DNA from 3 places in the Alteromonas sp. ISO5 genome. Region 1 is predicted to be linked to each of the others. Evidence: predicted binding sites of a transcription regulator. Region 1 holds the regulator's gene; each other region holds the start of a gene.

What was found. Region 1 encodes FliA, which starts transcription of late flagellar genes. Its sites were predicted from a motif close to CTAAAGNTNNNNNNNNNNNNGCCGATA; they were not measured.
Region 2: the regulator FliA is predicted to act here: its motif matches at 4,917-4,943, upstream of pomA (flagellar motor protein PomA).
Region 3: the regulator FliA is predicted to act here: its motif matches at 5,107-5,133, upstream of AC2T0J_RS18105 (VC2046/SO_2500 family protein).

What each region holds. Positions count from the first base shown of each region.
Region 1 covers NZ_CM176572.1:3,397,326-3,407,079, forward strand. Annotated here, with positions in the region: gene flhF (flagellar biosynthesis GTPase FlhF) at 26-1,381, shown strand; gene AC2T0J_RS15185 (MinD/ParA family protein) at 1,378-2,238, shown strand; gene AC2T0J_RS15190 (RNA polymerase sigma factor FliA) at 2,240-2,968, shown strand; gene cheY (chemotaxis response regulator CheY) at 3,013-3,396, shown strand; gene AC2T0J_RS15200 (protein phosphatase CheZ) at 3,431-4,180, shown strand; gene AC2T0J_RS15205 (chemotaxis protein CheA) at 4,193-6,436, shown strand; gene AC2T0J_RS15210 (protein-glutamate methylesterase/protein-glutamine glutaminase) at 6,464-7,636, shown strand; gene AC2T0J_RS15215 (ParA family protein) at 7,668-8,435, shown strand; gene AC2T0J_RS15220 (chemotaxis protein CheW) at 8,437-9,189, shown strand; gene AC2T0J_RS15225 (chemotaxis protein CheW) at 9,208-9,696, shown strand.
Region 2 covers NZ_CM176572.1:5,166,593-5,176,346, forward strand. Annotated here, with positions in the region: gene AC2T0J_RS23410 (NAD(P)/FAD-dependent oxidoreductase) at 1-997, shown strand, start outside; gene AC2T0J_RS23415 (DUF1365 domain-containing protein) at 997-1,734, shown strand; gene AC2T0J_RS23420 (class I SAM-dependent methyltransferase) at 1,738-2,991, shown strand; gene AC2T0J_RS23425 (flagellar motor protein MotB) at 3,019-3,957, opposite strand; gene pomA (flagellar motor protein PomA) at 3,963-4,724, opposite strand; gene xseB (exodeoxyribonuclease VII small subunit) at 5,102-5,350, shown strand; gene ispA ((2E,6E)-farnesyl diphosphate synthase) at 5,352-6,242, shown strand; gene dxs (1-deoxy-D-xylulose-5-phosphate synthase) at 6,283-8,145, shown strand; gene AC2T0J_RS23450 (RNA polymerase sigma factor) at 8,215-9,453, opposite strand; gene AC2T0J_RS23455 (YciI family protein) at 9,462-9,754, opposite strand, start outside.
Region 3 covers NZ_CM176572.1:4,035,491-4,045,244, reverse strand. Annotated here, with positions in the region: gene AC2T0J_RS18135 (LysR family transcriptional regulator) at 1-141, opposite strand, end outside; gene AC2T0J_RS18130 (CoA transferase subunit A) at 243-941, shown strand; gene AC2T0J_RS18125 (CoA transferase subunit B) at 951-1,610, shown strand; gene AC2T0J_RS18120 (DEAD/DEAH box helicase) at 1,735-3,060, shown strand; gene AC2T0J_RS18115 (EF-hand domain-containing protein) at 3,172-3,414, opposite strand; gene trhO (oxygen-dependent tRNA uridine(34) hydroxylase TrhO) at 3,474-4,472, opposite strand; gene AC2T0J_RS18105 (VC2046/SO_2500 family protein) at 4,579-5,073, opposite strand; gene AC2T0J_RS18100 (response regulator) at 5,179-6,825, shown strand; gene AC2T0J_RS18095 (hypothetical protein) at 6,864-7,169, shown strand; gene AC2T0J_RS18090 (DMT family transporter) at 7,166-8,083, opposite strand; gene AC2T0J_RS18085 (DUF6279 family lipoprotein) at 8,084-8,932, opposite strand; gene AC2T0J_RS18080 (ATP-dependent 6-phosphofructokinase) at 9,165-9,754, shown strand, end outside.

The DNA of each region.
Region 1 (9,754 bases):
GACACCCTATACCTAAGAGGTCATTATGAAAATTAGACGATTTTTTGGCAAAGATATGCGCGAAGCATTAAGCCAGGTAAAAAATGAACTGGGTAGTGATGCGGTGATCATGTCAAACCGCAAAGTGGCTGACGGCATTGAACTGGTTGCAGCCTACGATAAAGAGCCGGTGGCTAAATTGTCGGTACCGCCAAAGGTCAAAGCCTCCGCTACGAAACCGAGCGAAGGTAGTTTGCCAACATTAAGTGAAATTATTGGCGATGATGGCCCGGATACCCTGCGTGCCTTGCTGGAAAAGCAGGCAGAGCAAAAAGCGGCCGTCGCCCAGCGAGTGGAAGCGGCGAATGCCGAAGCCGAGAAACGCGCTCCGGCTAATCCTTCGCCAGTTGAGGCGCCGGCAGCGAAAAAGACTTCACCATTGACGGTAACCGATGATGAGGCAGAACCTACCGATGGTGGCAGCCTGGCTGATATTCGTGCTGAAATTGCTTCATTACGCAATGTGCTGCAGTTTCAGTTGGCCGATATGCAGCAACAGCAACATTCCCGCTTTAAACCGCAACAGCGTTACCTGCATCAGCAACTCTGCGATATGGGAATTAGCCGGGAACTGGCTGCCCAACTGGTGACTTATACACCGGCAGACTGTAACGAAAGGGAGGCCTGGTTATATCTGTTAAAACTTTTGTCCAATCGTCTGACCACCAACAATGATGATATTCTCACGCAACAAGGCGTGGTTGCACTGGTTGGGCCAACCGGGACCGGCAAAACCACTACTATTGCCAAGCTGGCCGCCCGTTATGCGCAAAAATACGGTGCCGACCAGGTTGCACTTATAACCATCGATACTTATCGGATTGCCGCCTATGAGCAACTGGCTACCTACGGCAAAATTATTGGCTGTCCGGTTCGTAAAGCACAGTCTGGCGAACAATTAGCCGATTTACTGTTCCAGTTGCGTAATAAACGTCTGGTTTTAATCGATACTGCAGGCTTCAGTCAGCGCGACAGCCGCCTGATTAGCCAGCTCGCGACCTTCGGTCAGGTGAGCGGTCAGCAGGTAAACAACTATTTAGTTGTGCAGGGTAACACGCAACAGGCTACACTTAAGCATATTATAAACGCCTATAAGAGTATTGATTTGCAAGGATGTATCATCACAAAGCTGGATGAGTGCTATAGTTTAGGTGAAGTGGTCAGTAATGTAATTGAAGCGCAATTGCCGGTCAGTTATGTTGCCGATGGCCAACAGGTGCCTGAGGATATTCACGTTGCTAATGCGAAATCTATAATCTCTTTAGCAGCAAAGCTTTATAAAAAGTATGGTTTGAATCATACTAATAGCAGTTCCGATGTAAACACAGCACAGGCAGTATGATTGAAGACCAGGCGAGTAGCTTACGAAAGATGAATCAATCACGATTAATTAAGGTGATAGCCGTTACTGGCGGTAAGGGCGGGGTAGGTAAAACTAACGTTACTCTTAACACCGCCATTGCAATGGCAAAACAAGGCAAAAAGGTCATGGTTCTGGATGCAGACCTTGGCCTGGCCAACGTAGACGTGATGCTGGGGTTACGCGTAGAGAAGAATTTGTCTCATGTGTTGTCCGGCGAATGCACGTTAGACGAAGTGCTGGTAACCGGCCCTCACGGGATTAAAATTGCCCCAGCGACCTCTGGTACCCAGTCAATGACCGAACTGTCGCCCACTCAGCACGCGGGGCTCATTCGCGCATTCAGTGAACTGCGCTCGCAAATTGATGTACTTATCGTTGATACCGCCGCGGGTATCTCAGACATGGTGTTGAGTTTTTCAAGAGCATCCCAGGATATTCTGGTAGTGGTATGTGACGAACCAACCTCACTCACCGATGCCTATGCACTGATTAAAATCCTTAACCGCGATCATGGTGTTTTCCGTTTTAAGATTGTCGCCAATATGGTCAGGGACGTACGCGAGGGGCAGGAATTATTCAGTAAGTTGTCCAAAGTTACCGGTCGCTTCCTCGATGTGGCGCTGGAATTAGTGGCAACCATCCCCTTTGATGAAAATATTCGCCGGGCGGTCCGTAAGCAAACCGCCATTGTTGATGCATTCCCATCATCCCCGGCATCGGTAGCCATTGGTCAACTGGCAACAAAAGCCCTGACCTGGCCTATCCCGGCGCAGCCTGGCGGACACCTTGAGTTCTTCGTTGAGCAACTGATCGCGTCGAAGGTGGCAGGGAGATAGCGTGAATAGCAAAGCTGCAGCGTACAAACAACAAACCGATAAAGCGCAGCTGGTTGAGCGACATGCTTCTTTAGTAAAACGTATTGCTCACCATTTAATGGCGCGGCTACCAGCCAGTGTAATTGTTGATGACCTTATCCAGGCCGGTATGATTGGCCTGCTTGAGGCAGCGAAAAACTTTGATGGCAGTAAAGGGGCCAGTTTCGAAACGTTTGCTGGCATTCGGATACGCGGTGCCATGCTGGATGAAATCCGCAAAGGCGACTGGACGCCCCGGTCGGTCCATAAGAATGGCCGGGCCATTTCTGATGCGATTTCGCAAGTAGAGCGCGAGACCGGGCGGGATGCACGGGATGTCGACATTGCTGCAAAGCTGAATGTGTCGCTGCCTGAATATCACCAGATGTTATCAGAGGTCAATGCCGGCAAACTGGTTGGCATTGAAGATTTAGGCGTGTCTGAAGACGTGATCGCGACGGATGAGTCGCGGGGCACGGATTCGCCGTTGGAAGATTTAATGCAAGGTTCATTTCAAAAAGCGCTGGCGCATGCTATTACTACATTACCAGAGCGTGAAGCGATCGTACTATCCTTGTATTATGACGAAGAATTAAACCTGCGGGAAATCGGCGAGGTTCTCGAGGTAAGTGAATCACGGGTCAGTCAAATTCACAGCCAGGCAATGTTAAAATTAAAAGCGCGCATGCGGTCCTGGCAGACTGGTGAGTAACATTAACTATACTAACAATATGACTATCCTCACTGGAGGCAATTTTGGATAAGAATATGAAAATTCTCGTGGTAGATGATTTTTCTACGATGAGACGTATTATCAAAAACTTACTCAAAGATCTCGGCTTTTCCAATATTCAGGAGGCCGATGATGGAAGTACTGCGCTGCCAATGCTGCAGCAGGGCGACTTTGACTTTGTGGTAACCGACTGGAATATGCCAGGCATGCAGGGCATTGATCTGTTGCGGGCGATTCGTGCGGACGACAGTCTGAAGCACTTACCGGTGCTGATGGTGACTGCTGAGGCGAAAAAAGAACAAATCGTAGCGGCTGCCCAGGCGGGCGTAAATGGCTATGTGGTTAAACCGTTCACTGCCGCCACTCTAAAAGAAAAATTAGAAAAGATTTTTGAACGTTTAGGTTAATCCAGTAACGTGTTTAACCACCGAGGACAACTGGATGACTGAAAATAAGAAAGTCCCCATTACGCTGGATGAAGCGAAGCAGTTGGTAACCTTTCTGGAAGAAGGTGATACTGATTCTGCTAATGCACTGCTTGACGCTGTCACCATGAAAGAGTCTGTCGAATTATTCGCTGAGGTGGGTAAGCTAACCCGTCAGTTGCATGATTCTTTAAACAATTTTCAATTGGATGAACGTATCGCCGGTTTAGCGAACGAAGATATCCCAGATGCGCAGACAAGATTAACCTACGTTATTGAAGAAACCGAAAAAGCGGCTAATACTACAATGGATGCTGTTGAACAGAGCATGTCGATTGTGGAGACCATGAAAGGGCAATTAGACAGCCTGATGCCTGAGTGGAAAAAATTAATGAACCGCGAAATCGAACTCGACGAGTTTAAATCAATGTGTCTTGACCTGGATAAACACCTTGAGTCTTCATTGGCGGATGCCGATAAGATGATGGGACTACTCACCGAAGTGCTGATGGCGCAAGGGTATCAGGATTTAACCGGTCAGGTTATCCGGCGTGTAATAGAGCTGGTTAAAGAAGTAGAAGACAGTCTGGTCCATATGCTTACAGTGTTCGGCGGCGCAGAAGCGACAAAAGCGGTCAAAACTTCGCCGCCGAAGGTCGAAAAGGCGATTGTTGCTGAAGGGCCAATTATTGATGCTGAATCGCGCGACGATGTGGTGTCTGGCCAGGATGATGTGGATGACCTTTTATCCAGCCTGGGTTTTTAGGGGAGCGGATACATGTCTTTTGATGTCGATGAAGATATTTTGCAGGATTTCCTGGTTGAAGCCGGAGAAATTCTTGAGCAACTCCAGGAGCAGTTAGTTGACCTGGAGAATAATCCAGAGGATAAGGATCTTCTCAATGCTATATTCCGGGGCTATCACACTGTAAAGGGGGGTGCCGGATTTCTGTCATTAACCGAACTGGTTGAGATATGCCATGGTGCGGAAAACGTTTTCGACGTAATGCGTAATGGTCAGCGATCTCTAACACCAGAACTAATGGATACCATTCTGCAGGCCACTGATGTTGTGGTCGAGATGTTTGAAAAGGTCAAAATGCGCGAGCCGCTGGAAGCGGCTGATGCGGCGCTGGTTGAAACACTGCATAAATTGAGTCATCCGGAAACCCCAGGTGAAAATATCTTCGGCGACACTCAGGACGAAGCGCCAGCTTCTGAACCTGAACCAGTGGCAGAAGAAGAGACTTTCGAGCTGGAAGAAGACGTCTCAGAAACCGGCAGCCCATCAGAACTGATTGAAGACATCACAGAAGATGAGTTTGAAGCTTTACTCGACGAGTTACATGGCACCGGTGGTGCGCCGGGCACGACGGCGGCTAAATCGCCATCACCGACACCAACGCCAACTGCCAGCAGCGGCGGTAATGAAGACATTACCGACGATGAGTTTGAGGCGTTGCTCGATGAGTTACACGGTAAAGGACAGTTTGGCGGTGAGGCTGCTACACCAGCGACCCCGCCTCCAGCCAGTCCGGCTCCGACTGCAGAGTCGGGAGGCGATGAAGAAATTTCCGATGACGAATTTGAGGCCTTGCTCGATCAATTACACGGTCAGGGCAAAGGCCCGGGCGTCGGAGCACCTAAAGACGAGAAACCTGCTGAAAAGCCACGGGTGAAAGTCGAAAATACCAAACCCGAACCGACTAAAGCCGAAGCGCCAGCGGCTAAACCGGCTGCTAAGGCGCCAGCGCCGACAAAAGCCGAGAGTAAACCGACAGCACCGGCTAAAGCGGCAGAACCTGCCGCTAAAAAAGAAGAGAAAAAAGCAGCGCCCGCAGCGCCACAGCCTGAAACAACGGTACGGGTGGATACCCGCCGCCTTGATCAGATCATGAATATGGTAGGCGAGCTGGTACTGGTACGTAATCGACTGTTGAGTCTGGGCATTAGCATTAACGATGAATCAATGTCTAAAGCGATTGCCAACCTTGATGTGGTGACCGGCGACCTGCAGGGTGCGGTGATGCAAACCCGCATGCAGCCAATCAAAAAAGTATTTGGTCGCTTCCCCCGGGTGGTACGGGATTTAGCGCGCAGCCTGAAGAAAGAAATTACCCTTGAACTGGAAGGTGAAGAGACCGATCTGGATAAAAACCTGGTAGAGGCGTTAGCCGATCCGCTTGTTCACCTGGTGCGAAACTCGGTAGATCACGGTATTGAAATGCCCGACGACCGTCAGGCAGCCGGCAAGCCCCGCATGGGTAAAGTTAAGCTTTCAGCGTCGCAGGAAGGGGATCACATATTACTGGTCATCGAAGATGACGGTAAAGGGATGGACCCCGATAAACTGAAAGACATTGCGATTTCCCGTGGCGTACTCGATGCTGATGCCGCAGCGCGTATGTCAGATGTTGAAGCGTTTAATCTGATCTTTGCGCCAGGGTTTTCAACCAAAACGGAAATCAGTGATATCTCAGGGCGTGGCGTTGGTATGGACGTGGTGAAAACCAAGATTAACCAACTTAATGGCACCGTGAATATTGATTCACAGCTGGGGCGTGGTACCCGTCTGGAAATCAAGGTGCCGCTGACGCTGGCGATTCTGCCTACGCTGATGATCGTGGTAGGCAAGCAAACCTTTGCGTTACCGCTGGGCGCGGTTAGCGAAATCATTAACATGGATATCAAAAAGACCAACACCGTTGATGGTCAGTTAACCATGATAGTGCGTTCTAAGGCGATACCTTTGTTTTTCCTTGGCGAGTGGCTGATCCGTGGTCCCAAAAATATTGAGCGCGATAAAGGTCACGTAGTGGTGGTGCAAATGGGTACCAAGCAGGTGGGGTTTGTGGTGGATGCCTTAATTGGTCAGGAAGAGGTGGTCATTAAACCTCTGGATGCCTTACTGCAAGGTACGCCTGGTATGGCCGGGGCAACAATTACCTCAGACGGTGGTATTGCACTGATTTTAGATATTCCGAGCCTGCTTAAGCGATACGCCCGCAAAGCGATCAAATAAAGGCGTAGAGAAGAGGATTGTTATTGAATGGCTTTTAAAGTCCTGGTTGTTGACGATTCCAGCTTTTATCGCCGTCGGGTCAAAGATATTCTGAACGAAGACCGGTCACTGCAAGTGGTTGGCGAAGCCGCCAACGGGCGCGAAGCCTTAGAAAAAGTGAAAGCACTGCGTCCGGATGTGGTCACCATGGATGTTGAGATGCCGCTGATGGACGGCATTGAAGCAGTCAAGCGTATAATGACCGAATGCCCGGTGTCGATTATCATGTTTTCCTCGCTGACCCATGAAGGAGCAACAGCCACGCTGGATGCACTGGAAGCCGGTGCGGTGGACTTTTTGCCCAAGCGTTTTGAAGACATCGCCAAAGATCGCAGTGATGCGGCAATCCTGTTAAGAACCAAAGTACGTTTGTTGGCGCGCCGGGCACCCGTTGCTTCATTGCGACCCCGGCCCACACCGCGCCCCGGTAGTTTACTAAAAAAAGCGTCGCCGGAACCGGCCAAACCCGCAAGGCCAATGCCGGCTAATGCGCCCAAATCGAACTTTGTCAGGAGCTCGACGTTACTCAGTGGTAATCAGGATACTGTTGAACCGGATGTTGTGTCGCAGGTTCAACGTAGTGGCAAGCGCTATCGTTGCCTGGCAATTGGCGCTTCAACCGGCGGCCCCGTTGCATTGCAAAAGGTGTTAACCCATCTACCTGCCCGGTTTCCTTTCCCGATATTTTTGGTTCAGCATATGCCGGGTACCTTCACTCATGCGTTTGCTGAGAGGTTGAACCAGCATTGTCAGATCCAGGTAAAAGAGGCTGAACACGGCGAGGTTGTGCAGGCGGGCTGTGCCTATCTGGCCCCGGGCGGTAAGCAAATGGAAGTCGAAAAGCGGGCAGGTCAGGCCTATATTGTTATCAAAGAGGTAAATTCCTCGGATATCGGTTATAAGCCCAGTGTAGATATTACCTTCAACAGCTTGTCACAAATATATGGTGGCGATACCCTGGCGCTCATTCTGACCGGTATGGGGGCCGATGGTCGGGAAGGGTGCCGGACACTGAAGTCACTGGGCGCGAAGGTCTGGGCGCAGGATAAAGACAGCAGTGTGGTGTATGGGATGCCACAAGCGGTAACGGTCGACAGACTTGCCGAAGTGAATATTGACATTAATGACATTGGTGAATGCATTAAAACCGAAATGTCCTGATCAATAATTACTGGCAGGCGGGAGAAAAGCGTTGAAAATTTGGACCATAGCCAATCAGAAAGGTGGCGTCGGCAAAACAACCACGACGGTCACTCTGGGCGGAATACTGGCAAAACGTGGTTTTAACGTTCTACTGGTAGATATGGATCCTCATGCCTCGCTGAGCTATTACTTTGGCATTGACTCAGAAGAGCTATCCACCTCGGTGTATGATATTTTTGCTAATCCTTCCGGCTTAAGTGACGATAAGGTACTGGATTGTTTATGTTCCAGTAAGCTCGATAGCTTGTTTATTTTGCCATCCACCATGGCCCTGGCCACCTTAGACCGGTCACTGGGCAACCAGATTGGTATGGGACTAGTGCTTAAAAAAGCACTGCAACAAATCGAGTCGCAATTCGACTACGTGTTAATAGATTGTCCGCCTGTACTGGGCGTGCTTATGGTGAATGCGCTGGCGGCATGCCAGAAAGTGATAGTGCCGGTACAAACTGAGTTTTTAGCCCTTAAAGGGCTGGATAGGATGATGCATACACTCAAAATTATGAGCAAAACCCTGTCCCGGGATTTTGATACAACCATAGTGCCGACCATGTTCGATCGGCGGATCAATGCGGCCTTAGCAGCCCAGAAACAATTGCTGTTGGACTACAAAGAACACATTTGGAAAGGTATGATACCTGTGGATACCCGATTCCGTGACGCCAGCCAGATGCAGGCACCGGCATCCATAGTGTATCCTAAAGCTCGGGGTGTCTTCGCCTACGAGAAATTACTCAACGTCCTGGATAGTGACTAATATGAGCAAAGATACACCGTTTGCTAAAGAAGAGGTGATGGAAGAATACCTCAGCAGTTTATTACGCGATGTCGAAGATCCGACAGACGTAACGGCGCGCACCGCCAAGCTGTTGGAAAAGGCAACGGTAGAACTGTCACCTCAGGCGCCGGAGAAGGCGCCTGAGCCAGTGAAAGAAGCGGTTGAAGCCAAACAGGCTATCCCGGCCGAAGATGTGATTGCCGAAGTGAAGGCGAGTGTTGAAGAGCAGTTGTCGGTGCCACCGCCGGGCGTGCCCCTAAAACCTTTGGAAGAACGGCTTGATAACGCTTTTCAGGCTTTGTTTTTTGAGGTTGCAGGCCTGACACTGGCTGTTCCGCTAATTACCCTTGGTGGTATTCATAACCTGACCAAGATTGGTCCGTTATTCGGTAAACCGGCCTGGTTTATGGGCGTAATGCTGCACCGGGAAGAAAAGTTAAACGTGGTGGACACGGCGCGATGGGTTATGCCGGAAAAATACGACCAAACTCTGGCGGATAAGCTAAACTATCAGTATCTCATCATGTTAGGTGATAGTCCGTGGGGGTTAGCCAGTGAGAAGCTGGTCAATACGGTGACCTTAAACAAAGATGATGTGAAATGGCGTCAGGCGAATGCAAAGCGTCCCTGGCTCGCCGGTATGGTAAAAGATAAAATGTGTGCATTGTTGGATGTTGATGAACTAATATCAATGCTGAATAACGGCTTGGGCAGTAAAGACCAGGTACTATAGTCAAGTGGAGCCAAGTGCATGAGTGATGACAGAAATAATAACGCAGGCAATGTCGACGATCAGGTATTGCAGTGGGTAACCTATCGGTTAGGCGATGAAACCTATGGCATCAATGTAATGCAGGTGCAGGAAGTTTTACGTTATTCTGAGATCGCCCCGGTACCTGGCGCCCCGGATTACGTGCTGGGTATTATCAACCTACGCGGTAATGTGGTAACGGTAATTGATACCCGCGCCCGGTTTGGTTTGCCACCGGAAGACGTCACCGATAATACCCGCGTGGTAATCATTGAGTCTGATGAACAGGTGGTAGGTATTCTGGTAGACAGCGTTGCCGAAGTGGTTTACCTCAAGTCTTCAGAAATCGACAGTGCGCCTAACGTTGGCACTGAGGAAAGTGCCAAATTTATCCAGGGTGTCAGTAACCGCGACGGTGAACTGCTTATTTTGGTTGATCTCAATAAACTTCTCAGCGATGAGGAGTGGGACGAGTTAAGCAGTCTGTAACCCAAACGGCCGTTTTTTCTTCACATGGACGTTAACCTGCCTTTGCTGATAGCAATAG
Region 2 (9,754 bases), 1.8 Mb from region 1:
GCGCCACGAAAGTACTAATATTGAATACAACGGGCACAATCTGAACACTCTGTTTGCACAACGTCGTAACTTGTTCAGACCAAGATTCTGGAAAATAGTTAAGGATATTGTGCGCTTTAATACCCTGTGTAAAGACACCATTGAGCAAGGGCAGGATACGAGTGCTCAAACGCTGTCGTCCTTCATCACAGAACATGGCTTCAGCGAAGAATTTAGTGAACATTACATCTACCCAATGTGTGCAGCCATCTGGTCTGCCAGTCTGGAGCAAACCAAGGCGTTTCCGCTGACCTTCTTTTTACAGTTTTTCAATAATCATGGCTTGCTCAACATTACTGATCGGCCGCAGTGGTACACTATCAAAGGCGGTTCCAGAGAATACGTAGCGCCATTGGTCAAGCCGTTCAGCGACCACATTCGACTAAATACCCCGGTAAAACGGGTGGAACATAGCAATGGTGGCGTCGCGGTTACCTCGGTGGCGGGTCAGACAGACCAGTATGATGAGGTCATATTTGCCTGCCACAGCGACCAGGCGCTGGCTATGCTGGCCTCACCCACCGACGATCAACAACGTATACTCAGTGCCATTGGCTATGCTGAAAACGATGTCGTACTGCACTACGACATCAGACAACTACCACAACGTAAGACGGCGTGGGCGAGCTGGAACTATCGTTTAACCGGCGACCCGCAGGAGCAACAACGCCCAGCAGCAGTAACCTATGATATGAATATTCTGCAACGGCTGAATGCCGATGAAACATTTTGTGTAAGCCTCAATACCAAGGGGATACAAGCAGACAAAGTGCTGGGCACTTACCGCTATGCACATCCTCAGTTCAGCCCAACAATGGTTAGCGCTCAACAGCAACGGAAGACCATTTGCGGTGTCGATGGTGTACACTTCTGTGGCGCTTACTGGTACAACGGTTTCCACGAAGACGGTGTGCGCTCTGCACTGGATGTTTGTGAGCGATTTGGAGCCAGCCTATAATGGAAAGCGCGATCTGCACCGGAGTAGTAGCCCACGAGCGGTTTAAACCCACTCAGCACGCCTTTGAGTATGGCATTGCGATGATGTGGCTCAATCTTGATGAGGTTAATCAACTGGCGCATACCGTAAAGGGCTTTTCAAACACCGGAAAAGCCGCTTTCGAGTTTCGTCGCAGCGATTACCTTGGCGACCCGGCACTACCTCTTAAACAAGCGGTGATTGCCAGAATGAACACGCTCAATGAATCCCACATGCCTCTTTCGGGTGATATTTTCCTGCTCGGCCAGGCCCGGCACTATGGACTGTACTTCAGCCCGGTCAATTTTTACTTTTTACGTAATAAAGTGTCCGGGCAGTTTACCCATATGCTTGCTGAAGTTAGCAATACGCCCTGGAATGAAAGACATCATTACCTGGTTGATTTAAACAAGCAGGAAAATACCCCCAAAGCTTTTCACGTATCGCCTTTCAACCCCGTGGATATGGTGTATAAATGGCACATCCAGCAACCGTCTGATGTCTTCTCCGTGGGCCTGAGTTGTTATAAAGAAAACAAACACTTCACCGCGATAATGCATTTAAAGCAAAAACCTTTAAACTCAAATACAGTTAGAAACGTAATTAAATCAATACCGAATATGGCACTAAGAACTGTCATCGGAATTTACTGGCAGGCGGTCAAATTATGGATAAAACGCACGCCGGTGTATCCACATCCGATAAATAGTCAGGAATAACTCATGGCAAATAGTGAAACTGCGCTTGTTGCGCCCCTTACGTTTTCTTATACCGAGCGATACAGTCGCCAAATTTTTATCAGTCTGATGCAATCTCTGCCCGAAGGGCATCTGGTAATTAAAGAAAATGGCCAACTGGTAGCTCATTGTGGTAACCCTGCAAGCGATCTGCACGCTGAAGTCGATATGCATTGTCCAACAGTTTACAAAAAATTGTTGCTTGGCGGCAGTGTGGCCTCAGGGGAAACTTACACCGAAGGATTGTGGACCAGCCCGGAGCTGACCAATGTTATCCGTATTTTTGCCCGCAATCTGTCCACGCTGGATCGCTGGGAGTCTCGCTTTAAGTGGCTCAGTTTCCCGTTTGATAAATTGCAGCACTTTATGCGCCGCAACACGCACGACCAGGCCAAGAAAAACATTGCCGCCCACTACGATTTAGGCAATACCCTGTACACACACTTTCTTGATGAAAGTATGATGTATTCTTCCGCAATTTATCCAGATGTGAATGCGTCACTGGCCGATGCTCAGTTTCACAAACTCCACACTATCTGCAAAAAATTACGTCTCACCGCCGATGACCATCTCATTGAGATTGGCACTGGCTGGGGAGGCCTTGCAATCCATGCTGCCAAACATTTTGGCTGTAAGGTGACCACCACGACTATTTCTGAAGAGCAATTTGCATACGCCAATGAGTGGGTAAAACGAGAAGGCCTTGAAGACAAAATAACCCTGCTGAAAAAAGACTACCGGTTGCTGGAAGGGACCTACACCAAACTGGTTTCTATCGAAATGATTGAAGCGGTGGGTAAGCCATACCTTAATCAGTTCTTCAGTAAATGTGCGAGCCTGCTGACAACCAATGGTTTGATGCTGCTGCAGTCAATTACTATCGATGACCGCCGTTACGACAGTTATCATAAAGGCGTCGATTTTATTCAAAAGCACATTTTCCCTGGCGGCTTTCTGCCCTCACAGTTAGTGCTTAATCAGCATATTAAGCAGGCCAGCGATCTGTCAATTCGCGATATGCAGGATATTGGCCTAGACTATGCCCGCACCCTCAGAGATTGGTTTGACGCCTTTGTTGCAGCGAAAGAAAAGCTGGCACTACACGGTTATGATGAGCGCTTTGCCAGAATGTGGGAATATTACCTTAAATATTGCGAGGGCGGCTTCTTAGAGCGTTCCATCAGCACTGTACAGTTAGTGCTGAGCAAACCGCGTTATGTGGATGAGCTTACCCGTTAATGGGGTAAGCGCCTGCGTCTGGCCTGATTACTGGCCTTCCTCCAGCACCGAAATAGGTTTTGAGCGAATTGGCTCACCCTGATTAATGTTAATTTCTACCCGCCGATTGCTCGCCAGTTCTTCCGGCGTTTGCGGGTCCTCAATCAGGGGCTCGTTAGACGCTTTGCCAACCACCGACATCCGTGCTTCATCAAAGCCCGGCGCAGAACGTAGAGCCTCAGCTACCGCTACTGCCCGCTGTGCGGACAAATCCCAGTTAGAACTATACAGTTCATTGGAAATTTGTTGCTTATCACTGTGACCAGACACTTCTATCTGGCCCGGCATATCTGCCAGGATTTCACCTATCTTACGAATAACCGGGCGAAACTGAGGCTGTAAAAATGCCGATCCAGCAGAAAATGAGCCATTCTCACGGATCCGAATGGTGATCTGCTGGCCAAGGGATTCCATTTCAATGGAGCCATCAAGAATTTGTTTCTGCAACTGCTGCGCGACTTTCTTCATCATCTCAGCCACCTGTTCCTGATTAGCCGCCTGCTGGGTAGAAGCCGACTGCTCGGTTGAGGTTTGTTGAGATTGCCCACCACGCTGGGTACCACGCTGTTTCTGGCGACCACCGGCCGAGTCTTCGTCACCGGCCTGAAATTCCAGCATTTGCTGGGTCATATCGATGGTTTGCTGCTGAATGGTATCAATCGGGGTTGGGTCGGGGCGGCCCGGGCGAAACTCCATGGCTATCACGCTTGTTCCTTTCGGAATGTCTTTCACTTCAATTTTGTTTTGCACGCCAAAGGCAAACTTCATGGAGCCGGCGATCTGCTTAAATTTAAGCACGTCCATTTCGGAGAAAGCCAACAGCAGTACGAAAAAGCACATCAGCAACGACATCAGATCCGCAAAGGTTCCCATCCACGCAGGGAGACCTTCGGGGGGGCATTTGGGGCACTCTTCTTCCTGCGCCATACTCGTTACTCTTCTTCCGCCACACCACGCTTACTGGCGGCGAGATAGTTTTTCAGGATCCCTTCAATGACCCGCGGGTTCTGACCATCGGCAATACCGACAATCCCGTCGAGAATCAATGACTGGTTGAGTTTTTCCTCATTCAGGCGATTGCTCAATTTAGCAGCAATAGGCAAACAGATAACGTTAGCCAGAAAGGCCCCGTACAAAGTGGTTAACAAAGCCACCGCCATAGCAGGACCGATGGCTTTGGGGTCATCCATATTTGATAGCATGGCCACCAGACCGATGAGCGTACCAATCATACCCATTGCCGGCGCGACGTCACCGAGGCCTTTAAAAATAGAAACACCAAACTCGTGGCGTTCGGTTGTCATGGAGATGTCTTTTGCCAGGGTTTCCCGCACCACGTCAATATCGTGACCATCCACCAGCATATCCACCCCTTTCTGCATAAAAGGATTAGCAATTTCAGCTTCTTCGAGTGCCAGAAAGCCCCCTTTACGGGCCGCATCCGCCATCTCTACTACTTTTTCGATGAGATCCTCAGGCGTGTCAATTTTAAACATGAACGCCTTACCGGCGATTTTACCTGCACCAAAAAACTGGCCAAGCGTGAACTGCGACATAACAACGAAAAGACTACCGCAAAATACGATCAGGACCGAAGGAACGTCGACAAACATGCTGAGATCCCCACCGAGGATCATGGCCATTACAATAAAGCCAATGCCGCCTAACATTCCAACCAGGGTTGCTAAATCCACTTATTTCCCTCACTTCATCACTTATTCAGGGCGAAACTGAACACATGGTGTTAAATATAGCTGCGAATTTTTCACAATGCAGTGCTGAGTCTGACAACGTCATTCATACCAGCGAAGTTGTTATCATATTGAGTTGGCAAAGATTACTAACCATTACCCGACATCCTAGCACTCAATACACTGTAGTCATTCTATCGGCAGTTATTTTTTTTTCTACACTGATATCGTTATAGATTTTATAACCGGTTATCAAAAATCACTGCATTACACTGCCAGACAGCGCAAAACCTCGTTCACAGCGGCTAAACTATTTGACCCTCGCCCAGGCCTCGGTTAATGTGCCTTCACTACGCAAAATGAGACCAGAAGAGGGATCCGTGAGCGATAAAGCCACTCCAGCCAGTCCGTCATTTGAACAAACCATCAGCGAACTGGAAACCATTGTCAATGAAATGGAACAGGGCGATCTGCCTCTCCATGAAGCACTGAAAAAATTTGAACGCGGAATCGAGTTATCCCGCCTGAGCCAGAAAACCCTGGTAGAAGCTGAGCAAAAAGTCAGAATACTTACCGAACAAAACGGCGAAGCAACATTACAGGACTTCGCGGCAGATAACGAGGACTAACATGCAACTTGCTTCATTGCATCAGCACATCAAGCAACGCCTTGATGCCAGCTTGCAAGACCTCATCAATGATTTGCCGGATACCGCACCGCGCCTTAAAGAGTCCATGCTTTATGCCTTAACCAACGGCGGCAAACGGATGCGTCCGTTACTGGTTCATCTGGTGGGTAATATGCTTGACATTCCGGACAACGATCAGCGGGCTATCAGTATGGCCATCGAATGTATTCATGCCTACTCCCTGGTTCACGACGATCTGCCTGCAATGGATGATGACGAACTTCGCCGGGGTAATCCAACCTGCCATGTCGCATTTGACGAAGCTACCGCCATCCTCGCCGGTGACGCATTACAAACCCTGGCCTTCAGTATTGTTGCCGAACAGCCTATGAGCGCGTTTGCCAACCATCGCCGCGCGCAACTGGTTGCTGCACTGGCTCGCGCTGCCGGCTATTCAGGAATGTGTGGCGGCCAGGCAATTGATTTAGCCGCCACCGGCAAACAAATCTCACTGGTTGAACTACAACGTCTGCATCAGCTAAAAACCGGTGCGTTACTCACGGCCTGTGTGGAGATGGTATGCCTGGTAACTGAACAACTTGATAGTAACCACCAACAATTGCTTTGCCGCTTCGCCAATCGTATTGGCCTGGCATTTCAGGTGCAGGATGACATCCTGGACGTTACGGCCAGTACCGAGACGCTGGGAAAACCAAAGGGTTCAGATGAAGCCCAGGGTAAAAATACGTTTCCTTCTCTGCTGGGCGTGGACGGTGCGCGTCAGGAGTTGGCAAAATTACATCAAGAGGCGCTTCAAGCCTTGGACGGTTTGCCCTACAATACCGATTACTTAGTTGCATTTACCGATTTAATGGTGAGTCGCAGTCATTGACAGCGCGGCACACCCGCATAACGTATCAGAATAATAAATAATGACTCTAGATTTAGCGCACTATCCTACTCTTGCTCTGGCCCGTTCTCCCGAAGCGTTACGCGAGCTTCCTCAGGACAAATTGCGGGCCCTGGCTGACGAACTTCGCCAGTACCTGCTTACCTGTGTCAGCCAGAGCAGTGGTCATTTTGCCTCCGGTCTTGGCACCGTTGAGCTTACCGTGGCGCTGCATTATATCTACAACACGCCGTTTGATAGGCTGATCTGGGATGTGGGACACCAGGCATACCCGCATAAAATACTCACCGGCCGCGCCGAACAAATGTCGACTATCCGTCAAAAAGACGGGTTACACCCTTTCCCATGGCCACCGGAAAGTGAATTCGACACTTTCGCGGTGGGCCATTCCTCCACGTCAATCAGTGCGGCACTGGGCATGGCTATTGCGGCCGACAAAGAGCAACAAGGCCGTAAGGTTGTAGCCGTTATTGGCGACGGTGCAATGACCGCCGGTATGGCCTTTGAGGCCATGAACCACGCCGGCGATATCAGCAAAGATTTAGTCGTGGTACTGAACGATAATGAAATGTCGATTTCCGAGAATGTCGGGGCATTGAATAGCCACCTGGCTCGTTTGTTAACCGGCAACCTGTTTAACAGTATTCGCGATGGTGGTAAAAAACTGCTGAGTAATGTACCACCTATCAAAGAGTTTGCCAGCCGCGCCGAAGAGCATCTTAAAGGCATGGTAGTACCGGGTACCATTTTTGAAGAACTGGGCTTTAATTACATTGGCCCTATCGATGGCCATGATATCAACGGTGTGGTCGACACCTTACGTAATATGCGTAAATTCAAGGGCCCGCAGTTGCTGCATGTAGTAACCCGCAAAGGTAAAGGGTACCCCGAGGCTGAAAAAGACCCGATTAAATTCCATGCCGTGCCGAAGTTTAATCCGGCTGACCAGACCCTGCCAAAAGCCAAGGCTTCCAAGCCCACTTTTTCAGCTATCTTTGGCAACTGGTTGTGCGATATGGCTAAGCAGGATCCCAGACTGATGGCCATTACACCGGCAATGCGTGAAGGCTCGGGTATGGTTGCCTTTTCCCAGCAGTTTCCACAGCAGTATTTCGATGTAGCGATTGCCGAGCAACACGCGGTAACCTTAGCCGCAGGGATGGCCAAAGATGGCCTGAACGCGGTAGTCGCCATCTACTCAACATTTTTACAGCGTGCTTATGACCAGCTCATTCACGACGTAGCCTTACAGAATCTGCCGGTGTTATTTGCCATCGACCGGGCGGGTATTGTTGGCGCGGACGGCCCAACTCACCAAGGCGCCTTCGATATCGCTTTCCTGCGCTGTATTCCAAATATGATTGTCATGACCCCGTCGGATGAAAACGAGTGTCGTCAGATGCTTTATACCGGTCATATGGCCAATGCCCCGGCGGCGGTGAGATACCCGCGCGGAGCCGGCAAAGGCATTACTCCGGATGAAACCATGGCAGCACTGCCGCTTGGCGAAAGCCGGACACTACGAACCGGTAAAAAGGTAGCGCTGTTAAACTTTGGTACGTTACTGCCGTTTGCCGAAGCTGCAGCTGAAGCACTGGATGCCACACTGGTGGATATGCGTTTTGTGAAACCCCTGGACACCAACGTGCTTAACGCCCTGAAAGCCGATCATGAATGCTTCGTCACACTGGAAGATGGCTGCATTATGGGTGGTGCAGGCAGCGCGGTAAGCGAATACGTAATGCAAAACCGGTTAAAAACCGATGTGCTGACCCTTGGCCTGCCTGATAGCTTTATTCTGCAAGGAACCCAGGAAGAAATGTACGCCGAACTCGGACTGGATAGCGCGGGTATTATAAGCAAAGTTAACGCTTACCTGGCTTGATCGCCTGTCAGGTACCTGTTTTAGGTGCCTGATCTCTGCAAACCTGCACCAGTCATTCGCTATACCTGCTTATACTGAACAGAAATGGCGGACGAGGTTACATTTACTCACTAAATAGTCTCGCTCAACCTGATTGGTACTCATATCAATAGCCTGTTGATAGGCGCTAATGGCTTCATTGTATTTGCCCAGTCGTTGAGCTAATTCGGCTTTGGCGGCGAAAAATGGCTGATACTGTGTGAGTGCCATTTCAAGTTCGAGGAGTTGTTCGTAAGCCTCTTTAGTGTTTCCGCTAAATGCTAGCGCTACACATTTATTTAAAGATGTTACCGGCCCGGGTTGTACCTTGCATAAAAGTTGGTAAAGCGCATGAATCTGTTGCCAGTCGGTTTGTTCCCATGTTAGAGACTGCGCGTGCAAACCGGAGATAGCAGCCTGCAACTGGTACGGTCCGACCGCACCTTGCTTAAGGTTATACGATAATAGCGTATGCGCCTGATGTATCTGTTCCGTATTCCACAGGGACCTGTCCTGCTCACTTAATGCAATGAATGCTAACTGTTGGCCTTGCCGCGCCGAACTACGGGCGTCATGGAATAACATCAAAGCCAAAAGCCCTCCGGCTTCCGGATCTAAGGTCGCGCTGTAAAGTATTTTCGCCAAACGCATTGATTCATCGAACATATCTTCTCTTATTAGACGACAGCCAGCCGATGCCGTATGAGATTCGTTGAACATCAGATAAATAACTTCCAGTACGCCTGGCAGTCTTTCTGTTATCTGTTGCTCACTAGGGATGACAAAAGGGATACCTGCGCGGGCAATTTTACGTTTTGCACGGGTTATTCGTTGTAGCACGGTTGACTCAGACGTGAGAAATGCTCTGGCAATCTCATTCGCAGATAAGCCACCAAACAGCTTTAAGGTTAACGCGATCCTTGATTCACGCGCAATGGCCGGATGACAACAAGTGAAAATGAGTTTTAGCTGTAAGTCGTTGAGTTTATGACTATCAATTTCAACTTCTTCGTCAGATTCGGCAATTTCAATAATCGACTGGCCATAGGGATGTTTGTGCTGATACTCATAGCTACGCAGGCGGTCTATGAGTCGTCGCTTGGTAACGGTAATCAACCAGGCTGTGAGGTTATCAGGTTGCTGATCAGCAGGCCATTGCTGTAAGGCTTGCAAACAGGCATCCTGCAATGCATCTTCAATCAAATCCAGATCAGTGGTAAAACACAACATGGCCGCAACAATGCGGCCATGCTCACCTCGCAATACGCGGTCAATCGTTTTACTTATCACCGCTATGGTTACTGCTGATGTTGCGCGACAGGCCGCACTTCCACCGTACCATATCTGGCCGAGGGAATTTTAGCGGCCCAGCTGATCGCCTCATCCAGATTGTCACAATCCAGTATGTAATATCCTCCCAGCGCTTCTTTGGTTTCGGCAAAAGGGCCATCAGTAATAGATGTCTGTCCATTTCTGACGCGCACAGAGGTCGCTGTGGCTAGCGGTGCCAACTCTTCGCCACCGACAAGAACGCCCGCTTCCGCAACTTCGTTGGAAAAGGCAAAATACTGCTCCATCAGGGTATCCATAT
Region 3 (9,754 bases), 640 kb from region 1:
ACCGCCCAGTTGCTCCTCCATTTTTTTAATTGAGCTGGATAACGCTGGCTGAGTAACAAACAGTTTTTCCGCGGCTTCGGCAAAGGTGGCAGATTCAGCCACACATATAAAAGCCTGCATATTACGGTATGAGATACTCATATTAATAAATTTTTCTTATTAAAAGTGATATTTAATTAATTTTACAAAATTTTAACTCTGATTGATACTGGCTTCGTTCATTACTTAAAGGAGAGTATGTTATGTCTGGTTTCGATAAAGTCGTATCCAGTTACGAAGCCGCGATGGAAGGGTTAGAAGATAACATGACCGTCATCGCCGGTGGATTTGGCCTGTGTGGTATTCCCGAGGGCAGCATTGCCCAAATCAAAAAAATGGGCACCAAAGGGCTGACAATCGTATCAAATAACTGTGGTGTAGATGGCTTTGGTCTGGGCATTCTGCTCGAAGATAAGCAAATAAAAAAGATGATTTCATCTTATGTGGGCGAAAACGCCTTGTTTGAACAGCAGTTGCTTAACGGCGAACTGGAAGTCGAACTCACACCACAAGGTACGCTGGCAGAAAAAATGCGTGCAGGCGGTGCCGGTATTCCGGCTTTTTATACGGCAACCGGATACGGTACCCCGGTAGGTGAAGGAAAAGAAGTCAAAGAGTTTAATGGTCGTCCCTATATTCTGGAAGAATCCATTACCGGTGACTTCGCTATAGTTAAAGCGTGGAAAGCTGACCGTTACGGTAACTGTATTTACCGCCACACGGCACAGAATTTTAATCCAATGGCCGCAACAGCCGGTAAGATCACCGTAGTGGAAGTGGAAGAAATCGTCGAACCGGGTACATTAGATCCGGCTCACATTCATACGCCGGGCATTTATGTGGATCGGGTTATCCAGGGCACGTTTGAAAAACGTATCGAACGTCGCGTAACGGCTAAATAGGAGGCAGTCATGGCATTAACAAGAGATCAGATTGCGATGCGCGTGGCGCAGGAGTTTCAGGACGGTAATTATGTCAACCTGGGAATTGGTATCCCTACCCTGGCAGCGAACTACGTACCAGACGGTATCAGCGTAATGCTACAGTCAGAAAATGGCTTACTGGGTATGGGCCGTTACCCTACCGAGGAAGAAGTTGACGCGGACATGATCAACGCGGGTAAAGAAACCGTGACGGCTATTACCGGCGCATCCATTTTTAGCTCAGCAGAAAGCTTTGCCATGATCCGTGGCGGGCATGTGGACTTTACCGTGCTGGGTGCGTTTGAAGTGGACGTAAATGGTAATATTGCCTCGTGGATGATCCCAGGTAAACTTATTAAAGGTATGGGCGGCGCGATGGACTTAGTAGCCGGTGCGAAAAACATTATTGTGACTATGACCCACGCCGACAAACACGGCAACTCAAAGTTATTGCAGGAATGCACCCTGCCGCTGACCGGCGTTAACTGTATTACCCGTATCATTACCGACTTAGCGGTACTGGAAGTCAAAGACGGCGCGTTTTATCTGCGCGAACGGGCTCCTGGCGTTTCGGTAGATGAGATTAAAGAAAAAACCGCGGGTAAACTGGTGGTAGAGGGTGACGTGCCGGAAATGGCCTTCGCCTGATTATAATTCGCTTGAAAAAGGGGCAACCGGGCATACCGACTTGCCCCTTCTTTTTGGCTTGTGACTTTACTCAGGTACGTAATCAGGGATAATAGGCGCGGATCTAAACCGGAGCGAACCAACCTTGTTAATTACTGACTTACCTGTACACCATACCCTTATCAGCCGCATAGAAGATAAAGGCTTTACCGAACTCACTGAAGTTCAGGAAAAAACCATTCTGCCGGCTCTGCTGGGTAAGGATATTATTGCCTCTTCCAAAACTGGCTCAGGTAAGACTCTGGCGTTTTTAATCCCTGCCGTGCATCGCTTGCTCACGCAAAAAGCCTTAAGCCGACAGGATCCCCGCATCCTTATCCTCGCCCCTACCCGAGAACTGGCCAAACAGGTCTTTGGTGAAGCAAAATGGCTGTGCCAGAAGAAAAACCTCGCCACAGCCTTAATTGTGGGCGGCGATAATTATAACGATCAAACCAAGGTGTTGCGCCGCAACCCGCCTATTATTGTCGGTACGCCAGGCCGGGTAGCCGATCATTTAGAAGATAAAAGCTTTTTTATTAACGGCCTGGAAATGCTGATTTTTGATGAAGCCGACCGCATGCTCGATTTAGGCTTTGCTCAGGCGCTTAACCTGATTAACCGCAAGGCCGATCACCGTAAACGCCAGACCATGTTATTCTCGGCCACCATGGATCATGTTGAACTGAACCATGTGTTGGACTCATTGCTCAAAGCACCGGTACGGATAGCCATTGGCAGTGCCGCGGCAGAGCATACCGACATAAGCCAAACGCTTTATTTTGCCGAGAGTATTGAGCACAAAGATGCCCTGCTGTGTGACCAGCTAATCAATAACACCTACAACCAGGCCATTGTATTTACCGCCACCCGGGATGATGCTGAGCGACTCAGCACCATGCTGGGTGAAAGTTTACCTAGTCGCACGTCTCAGCCACTGAGAGGCGATTACGCGCAGTCAAAACGCTCATTGGTGATGAATGAATTTGCCCGTGGCCAGTTTGATATCCTGGTAACCACTGATGTGGCCTCACGAGGTCTTGATTTGTCCAAAGTGGGGCTGGTGATTAACTACGACATGCCGAAACACCCGGAAGAGTATATCCACCGGATTGGTCGTACCGGACGGGCAGGAAATCATGGCGCAGCCGTATCGTTCGTTGGTAAACGCGACTGGCAAAGCTTTTCGGCATTAAAGCAACAACTCGCTTATCCGTTAGAACCACAGCAGCACGAAATTCTGCCTTCCAGATTTAGCGGCATTAAACCTAAACCCGCTAAACCCCAAAAAGCAGCGAAAGCGGGTAAATCTGCAGAACAGAATGCAGATCATCCGGTTAAAAAGGCCCAACGGGTAAGAACCATGACCGGTGAAGATATAGGCCATATGCCGATGCGCAAAAAGCCACGCACCGATCCAAAAGAAGATTAAACCCACAGCACTATTGATGAGTGAACATGTAAAAAACCATCTCCAGAGGAGATAGTTTAAGGTTGACAAAAAAAGCCGCTCAAAAGCGGCTTTTTTTATTCTGCGTAGGACTTAGTATTCCCACCAGCACTCCTGCCACCAGGCAAGAAATTCTTCAAAGTCGATATACCCATCGTGGTTTTCATCGATAAGTTTAAAGCCCTCTTCTACGTGACTGACTTTGGTTTTAGGTGAAATTACCGTCAGTAATTCAATAAATTCCTGCAGGTCGATCTGACCGTTACCATCACGGTCAAAGAAGCTAAAATCTTTTTGAATCGCTTCTACTTTTTCGGGTGTTAATTCAGTAGACACTGTCTGATTCCCTGTCGGTTTCCAATAAGACGGAGTGTAACCTCAGGCCCACCTAATGTCTATGACTTAACTTGTTTTTGCGCCTGCAAAGCACGTAACCGTTGCTCTTCTGCCTTAGCCTTACGGCGGGCTTCCATGGCGTCACGGGCTTCAGTGCCAACGTGCTCTTCGTTACGCTCACGAGCCAAATTGATTTGCTTTTCCCGTTCACGAAAACGTTCAATCTGCTCGTCGCTGTGAGTACCAAAACAATGTGGGCAGCTTACGCCACTTTCATATTTATCGCTCAGCTTATCGGCTTCGGTGATAGGTAAACGACAAGCGTAACACTGGTCGTAAGCACTCTTTTCCAGATCGTGATTAACTGCTACGCGATTATCAAACACAAAACAGTCGCCTTCCCACATGGTCTCTTCTTTCGGTACATCTTCAAGATACTGCAGGATACCGCCTTCAAGGTGGTACACTTCCTCAAACCCCTGCTCTTTAAGATAAGCGGTGGATTTTTCACAGCGGATCCCACCGGTACAGAACATGGCGACCTTTTTATTTTTCGTTGGATCCAGATTTTCCTTCACGTAATCAGGAAATTCCCGAAAAGTTTTGGTATTGGGATTAACCGCATTTTTAAAGGTACCGATTTCTATTTCATAATCGTTACGGGTATCAATTAATACCACGTCAGGGTCGCTGATAAGGGCGTTCCACTCAGCAGGTTTTACATAGGTCCCAACGGTACGACGTGGATCAATGCCTTCCACACCCATGGTAACGATTTCTTTTTTCAGTTTTACTTTAGTGCGGTAAAACGGCTGGGTCTCGTGAAATGAAATTTTGTAAGAAATCGGGTTAAAGCGTTCATCGCTGTTTAACCAGGCCAGCAGGTTATCGATGCCTTGCTGCGTACCGGAGACGGTGCCGTTAATACCCTCTGCCGCCAATAACAGAGTGCCTTTAATTTGATTCGCTTCCATCATATCGGTAAGCGGCTGGCGAATAGCTTTATAATCTTCAAGCGCGACGAATTTGTATAGCGCGCATACAACATACTGACTCATATTTTTTAACCTTTGCGAGTTGGAACGTAAAACCAGAGCAAAAATGCGCGCGGAATATAGCAAAAAAATCGGCAGGCGAAAACCCGGCCAGGTGATCTAGCCAGGATTAAACGACAATAGCCTGGGAGGCAGGAATGGTATCAGCCAATAAGGTAGCGTCAGGCTCTCTGATTTGCGACGTTTTTTCACTCACCCAGTCGAGTTGAGTACGATACGGGCAATTTTGTTTTACTTCGGGTTCCAGCCGCTTACTATTGTTATGAAAACTTAACGGATCCGGGCTGATAGCCTGCCACAGGCGAATGTGCTCATTACTGAATGCCTGGCTAAGACCCGCCTGCCACTGCAAATAGCTATTTACGTGTTCAGATGTCGATGCCAGAGGGCTGCGGCGGTAATGATTTAATCTGGCCGGAAAATCCGGGTCTTCAACCTGGTCAGGTTGTGAGGACCACCTGACCGGCTCATCTCCCCGGGCCTCACTGATAGCCAGATATAGCGAAAACAACGCAGCACTGCCACCTACCGCTTTGTTGAGCGGCAGCGTCGAAGTGGCATTCTGAACATCAATAGATGCCTGGTTAATGTTATCTGGTTGCAAAATCATTCATAGGTATTAACGACTTACTAGCTTAATCGGCACATACCCATTATCCTTTAGTATATTATCGAACAGTTTCGCGTTTAATGGGAGCGGCCTTTGGGAGTGCCCTATCAGGACGTTAATATTCTGATTGTAGAAGATCAGCGTCCCTTCCTTATTCTGTTAAAAGGATTATTAACCAACCTCGGTGCCAAGGATGTCATGACGGCAACCAGCGCCGACCAGGCGATCCGCTTTTGCCGCAATCATAGAGTCGATATTATTGTGTGTGACCTGCATCTGGGCACCAATAAGAAAAACGGCTTTGAGCTTTATCAGGAGCTGCAATATCGCAAATTGGTATCCGCTGGCGCAGTATTTTTGCTGATCAGCGCCGATGCCGCACGCCCTATCGTGTTGGGTTCGCTGGAACATAAACCCGATGATTATCTGCTCAAACCGTTTTCCCAGGCGCAGCTCAAGAGCCGGCTAAATAAATCCTGGCAACGTAAACAGTATTTTTTAAAGGTACTGCAGGCAATGAGCAAACAGGAGTACGCGGCGGCGATTGAGGCGCTCGATAAACTAAAGGATATGCCAGCTCCCTATCAGCGTATGGCCTTGGAAATCCGCCTGGAAATCCTGTGGCATGAAACGCAATACGAGAAAGCGCTGTCGCTGTTAAACAGTCACTCCGACCAGTTACCTACGCAATGGGCGCAACTGGCCCTGGGTAAAACCTACCTGGCCATGCGCAAATTGAATGATGCCATTCAGTGCGCCAACAAAGTACTGACGCTGAACCAGTTTGATCCAGAAGCATTGGATATTCTCGCTCAGGCAAAATCCGCATCCCAACTTCCCGAAGAAGCGCTGGAAGATATTCGCCGTGCTATTAAAAACTCACCGTATTCTCTGCAACGTCAAATCCTGGCCAGTCGCATCGCCAGGGAGAATAAGGACTATGAGTTACTTACCGAAGCCACTAAAGCAACCTGGCAGTTGTCAAAAAACACCATCTTTAAACAGGTTAATTACTGGTGTAATCATATTTCCAGTCTGCTTGATGCGGCGGAAGCTGCAGAAAGTAAAACCCAGCGCCACCGATTTCAACAAGAAGCGTTACTACAGTTACAGCGTGCCGGCCATGATGAAGCGCTGACCCGACTCGAAGAGCCTTTTAGTCTGGATATATTTGATCAGATCATGCATGCCCGGGTGGATGCTATAGACGGCAAACTCATTAACGCCAAGCGGTCGCTTATGGACAGCCAGATGGCCATTGAAAAACAGTTCGACTTATACCCGGCGTCGCTCGCGCCCTCAAGCATGCAGTTGATGGTCGACCTGGGCGAATTTGAAGAAGTAAACCAACTGCTACAAACCCTTGCCAGCCAAAACACCGAACTGGATGACAGCAGCCGCATGCTGGTGAGCTCCATGTCGAAACAGGTGAAGGAAAGCGAGCAACAATATACTCATATTAACCGCCGTGGTATCCAGCTGTACCAACAGGAAAAGTATGCCGAGGCAAAAGCAGCGTTTAACAGCGCGTTAGAACTTTCTCCGGTAAACGCTGGTATTGCGCTAAACTTATTGCAATGCCTGATTAAACTGATCGGTAGCGGCGGAAAAGATGACGGCGCCATGATCAGAGAGGCTCGTCAGGTGTATAAGATACTGAACCATGCGCCCATGCGGGAGCAACACCAGAGCAAGTTTGACGGTTTAAGGGATGAATTGCTGCGCTTAGGCATTACTACCCTGTAGCCACACTATTTACCGCTCCTCACAAAGGATAAGATGTTATGCAAAAACACTGTTTATTTATCACTGCAGTTCTATTCGGCTCAGGTTGGTTGACGGGTTGTGCGAGCCAGTCCAATCTGTGTGAGGATATCCTTGAAGTAAAAGCTCAGGCTCAGCAATGTGAAGTATTACAGAAAGCCATCAGAAACCCCAAAAACCCGCAGATGGCCCTCACCGCCCGGCAAAGATATGAAAATGAGTGCGTTAATTTTCGCTACTACCGGGATGATTACGACACCATTTGTAAAGGCGGCGAGCAACCCATTGGACAGCCAGCCCCGACACCGGTTAACAAGGATAACTAACGGGCACCGCGACCCAGAGCAGCCATCACTGAGCCGCCAATCACCATCACCGCGCCCAGCACAGCCAGCGCTCCTAATGGCGGCTGCTCAAAGCTGCTGGGATAAAAATACTCAGCCACTGCAACAGAAATAAAGGTAAACACTGGTGCTGTGGCAATTACTGCACTTACCCGCGAGGCATACCATACCCGCATGGCTTCGGTGAAAGCGCCATAAGCCACAAAGGTATTTAAACAACAAAACAACAGCGCCCAGCCTTGCACCGCGTTCATGTCGCTAATAGCCTGCAGATGCGTAAACGGCAGCAGCATCATGCTGCCGATGATATAAATGATCAGCGTGAGTTGCATGGCCGACATGGTCTTCATCAGAGACTTCTGACACAGCGCATAACCAGCCCAGGTAACAGCAGCGATTATAACAAACACAACGCCCAGCGTATCTTCGGTTTCAGAGGCGATGATCTGCGGCAATCGCTGATTGAAAAACAAACCAAGGCCGAGCAGCAAAGACGAGGCGCCCCAGAGTTGCAAGCGACTGAATTTTTCTTTATACAACACAATACCACCGACCATTAAGGCGAAGGGTGCGACCTGCATGAAAACCTGCACACTGCCCGGACTGAGGTATTTGAGTCCCATTACGTTAAACACATAATTAATCACCAGCATCAGCGTACAGCCAATGGCCAGAGTGATAACCGCTTTGGGATAACGAAAGAAATTAGGAATATGCCGACGATAGAAAAGCCAGCCACCTACCAGGACAGCGGCCGCGACAAACCGATAAATCGTAATGGTCTGACTGTCCATAACCTGCAGGCAAATCTTTAGAAATAAGGGTAATACTCCCCACAGCACTGCGGTAACCAAAGACAAACAAAAGCCATAGAGCGGCCGGTAATTGCTTTCCAACTAATCATTACTCATGAGGTATTCAAAGTCCTCAATCATATCCTCAATCTTACTGATTAGCTTTCTTTTTTGCTTTTTATCCAGGGTATAAAACAATTCTTCAGCCATTTTTGCATAGGTCCGGGTATTGTCATCTCGCAGTTTAATAAAGGCTTCACTCCGAAATTTATCCGGATGGGTCATCAGGGCGACGAAATCCTGTTTAAACGTTGGATTAACCGCCCGATTGTCGATCATTTGCCGTGCCGCCTGCTGGAAATCCTGACGATAAGTCAGCCACAATGCCCGGGTGCTGGTAAACTGTGACGCATAGCTTTTAACGATAGCTTTCTGGCTACTATTTAAGCGACCGATAAACTCGCTTACCCCCTCTTCAATATCGTCCAGTCGCTCTTCGGCCTGCTCTTCAGATGAAAGCGCTTTAAACTCCTCAAGGGATTCACGAATGTCGTCGTTTTCTTCACGCAATTCTTCAAACAGCGTACTAACCTGATTGTCAGTTAACTCGGCGGCCATGTCAGCCAGTTCCGGACTAACGCGATCGCGCAGTCGCTCCCAGTGCTGGCGACTGTCTAGCAGATGTAGCTCGATTTGTCCGGCGCTGAGCTCTTCGCTATCTAAATCTGCTTTCAGGGACTTAAGGTGCGCGATGTACTTACCCAGTTCTTCACTACGATGCCAGCTCTGCCAGTCGGCAAAATATTCATCGAATAGTGCTTCCTGATTATCCGACAACGATACGTAATCATCGATATACCAATGAATTAACCAATCAAGATTATTATAGGTAAACTTTGTCGAGCAGCCGCTCAAAAAAATGATGATCGCAATCAACAAACCTTTTTTCATTGTCACTTCCTGTCAATTTACACTTGGCACGCGTAGCTATACCTGACAATCTATCATTACGTGCTGGTAGCTGTTCCCGATCGTTGGGCTTTATATTTCAGCTCTGTGCCACCAAACTAACTGTGATTTTGCACGGTATAACAGCATAATACTCAAACTTCGACTGCATAGGCGATGACAAATTCACACGGCGTTACCCGTGTATTTGTATCAAATTGTAAAGGAACGCTTTATGACCAATAAACGAATTGCGGTACTAACATCCGGCGGCGATGCACCGGGGATGAACGCCTGTATCAGGGCGGTTGTGGTGGCTAGCGAAGGTGCAGGACATACTGTTATTGGCTTTGAACATGGCTTTAATGGCCTGCTGGCCGCCAACTGGCGTAAGCTGGACAGTAAGAAAGTACATAATATTATTCAGCGCGGCGGCACTATTTTGCGCAGTGCCCGGTGCAAGGAATTCAAACAGGACGTGTCAGCCAGACTGGCCGCCAAGCATCTGGATGAGCTTGCCATTGATGCATTGCTGGTGATTGGTGGTGATGGCTCTTTTCATGGCGCTAAGCACCTGAGTAACTTCTGGTCCGGACAGGTCATTGGCCTGCCTGGCACCATCGACAATGATATTTACGGTACCGATGCAACCATTGGTTACTACACGGCCATCGAAACGGCCATGGACTCGATTGATAAGGTCAGGGATACCGCCGATGCCTTTGAGCGCATTTTTCTGGTTGAGGTAATGGGCCGCCATGCCGGATTTCTCGGAGCCAGTGCCGCGCTATCGGGGGCAGCAAACTATGTCATTTTACCCGAGTT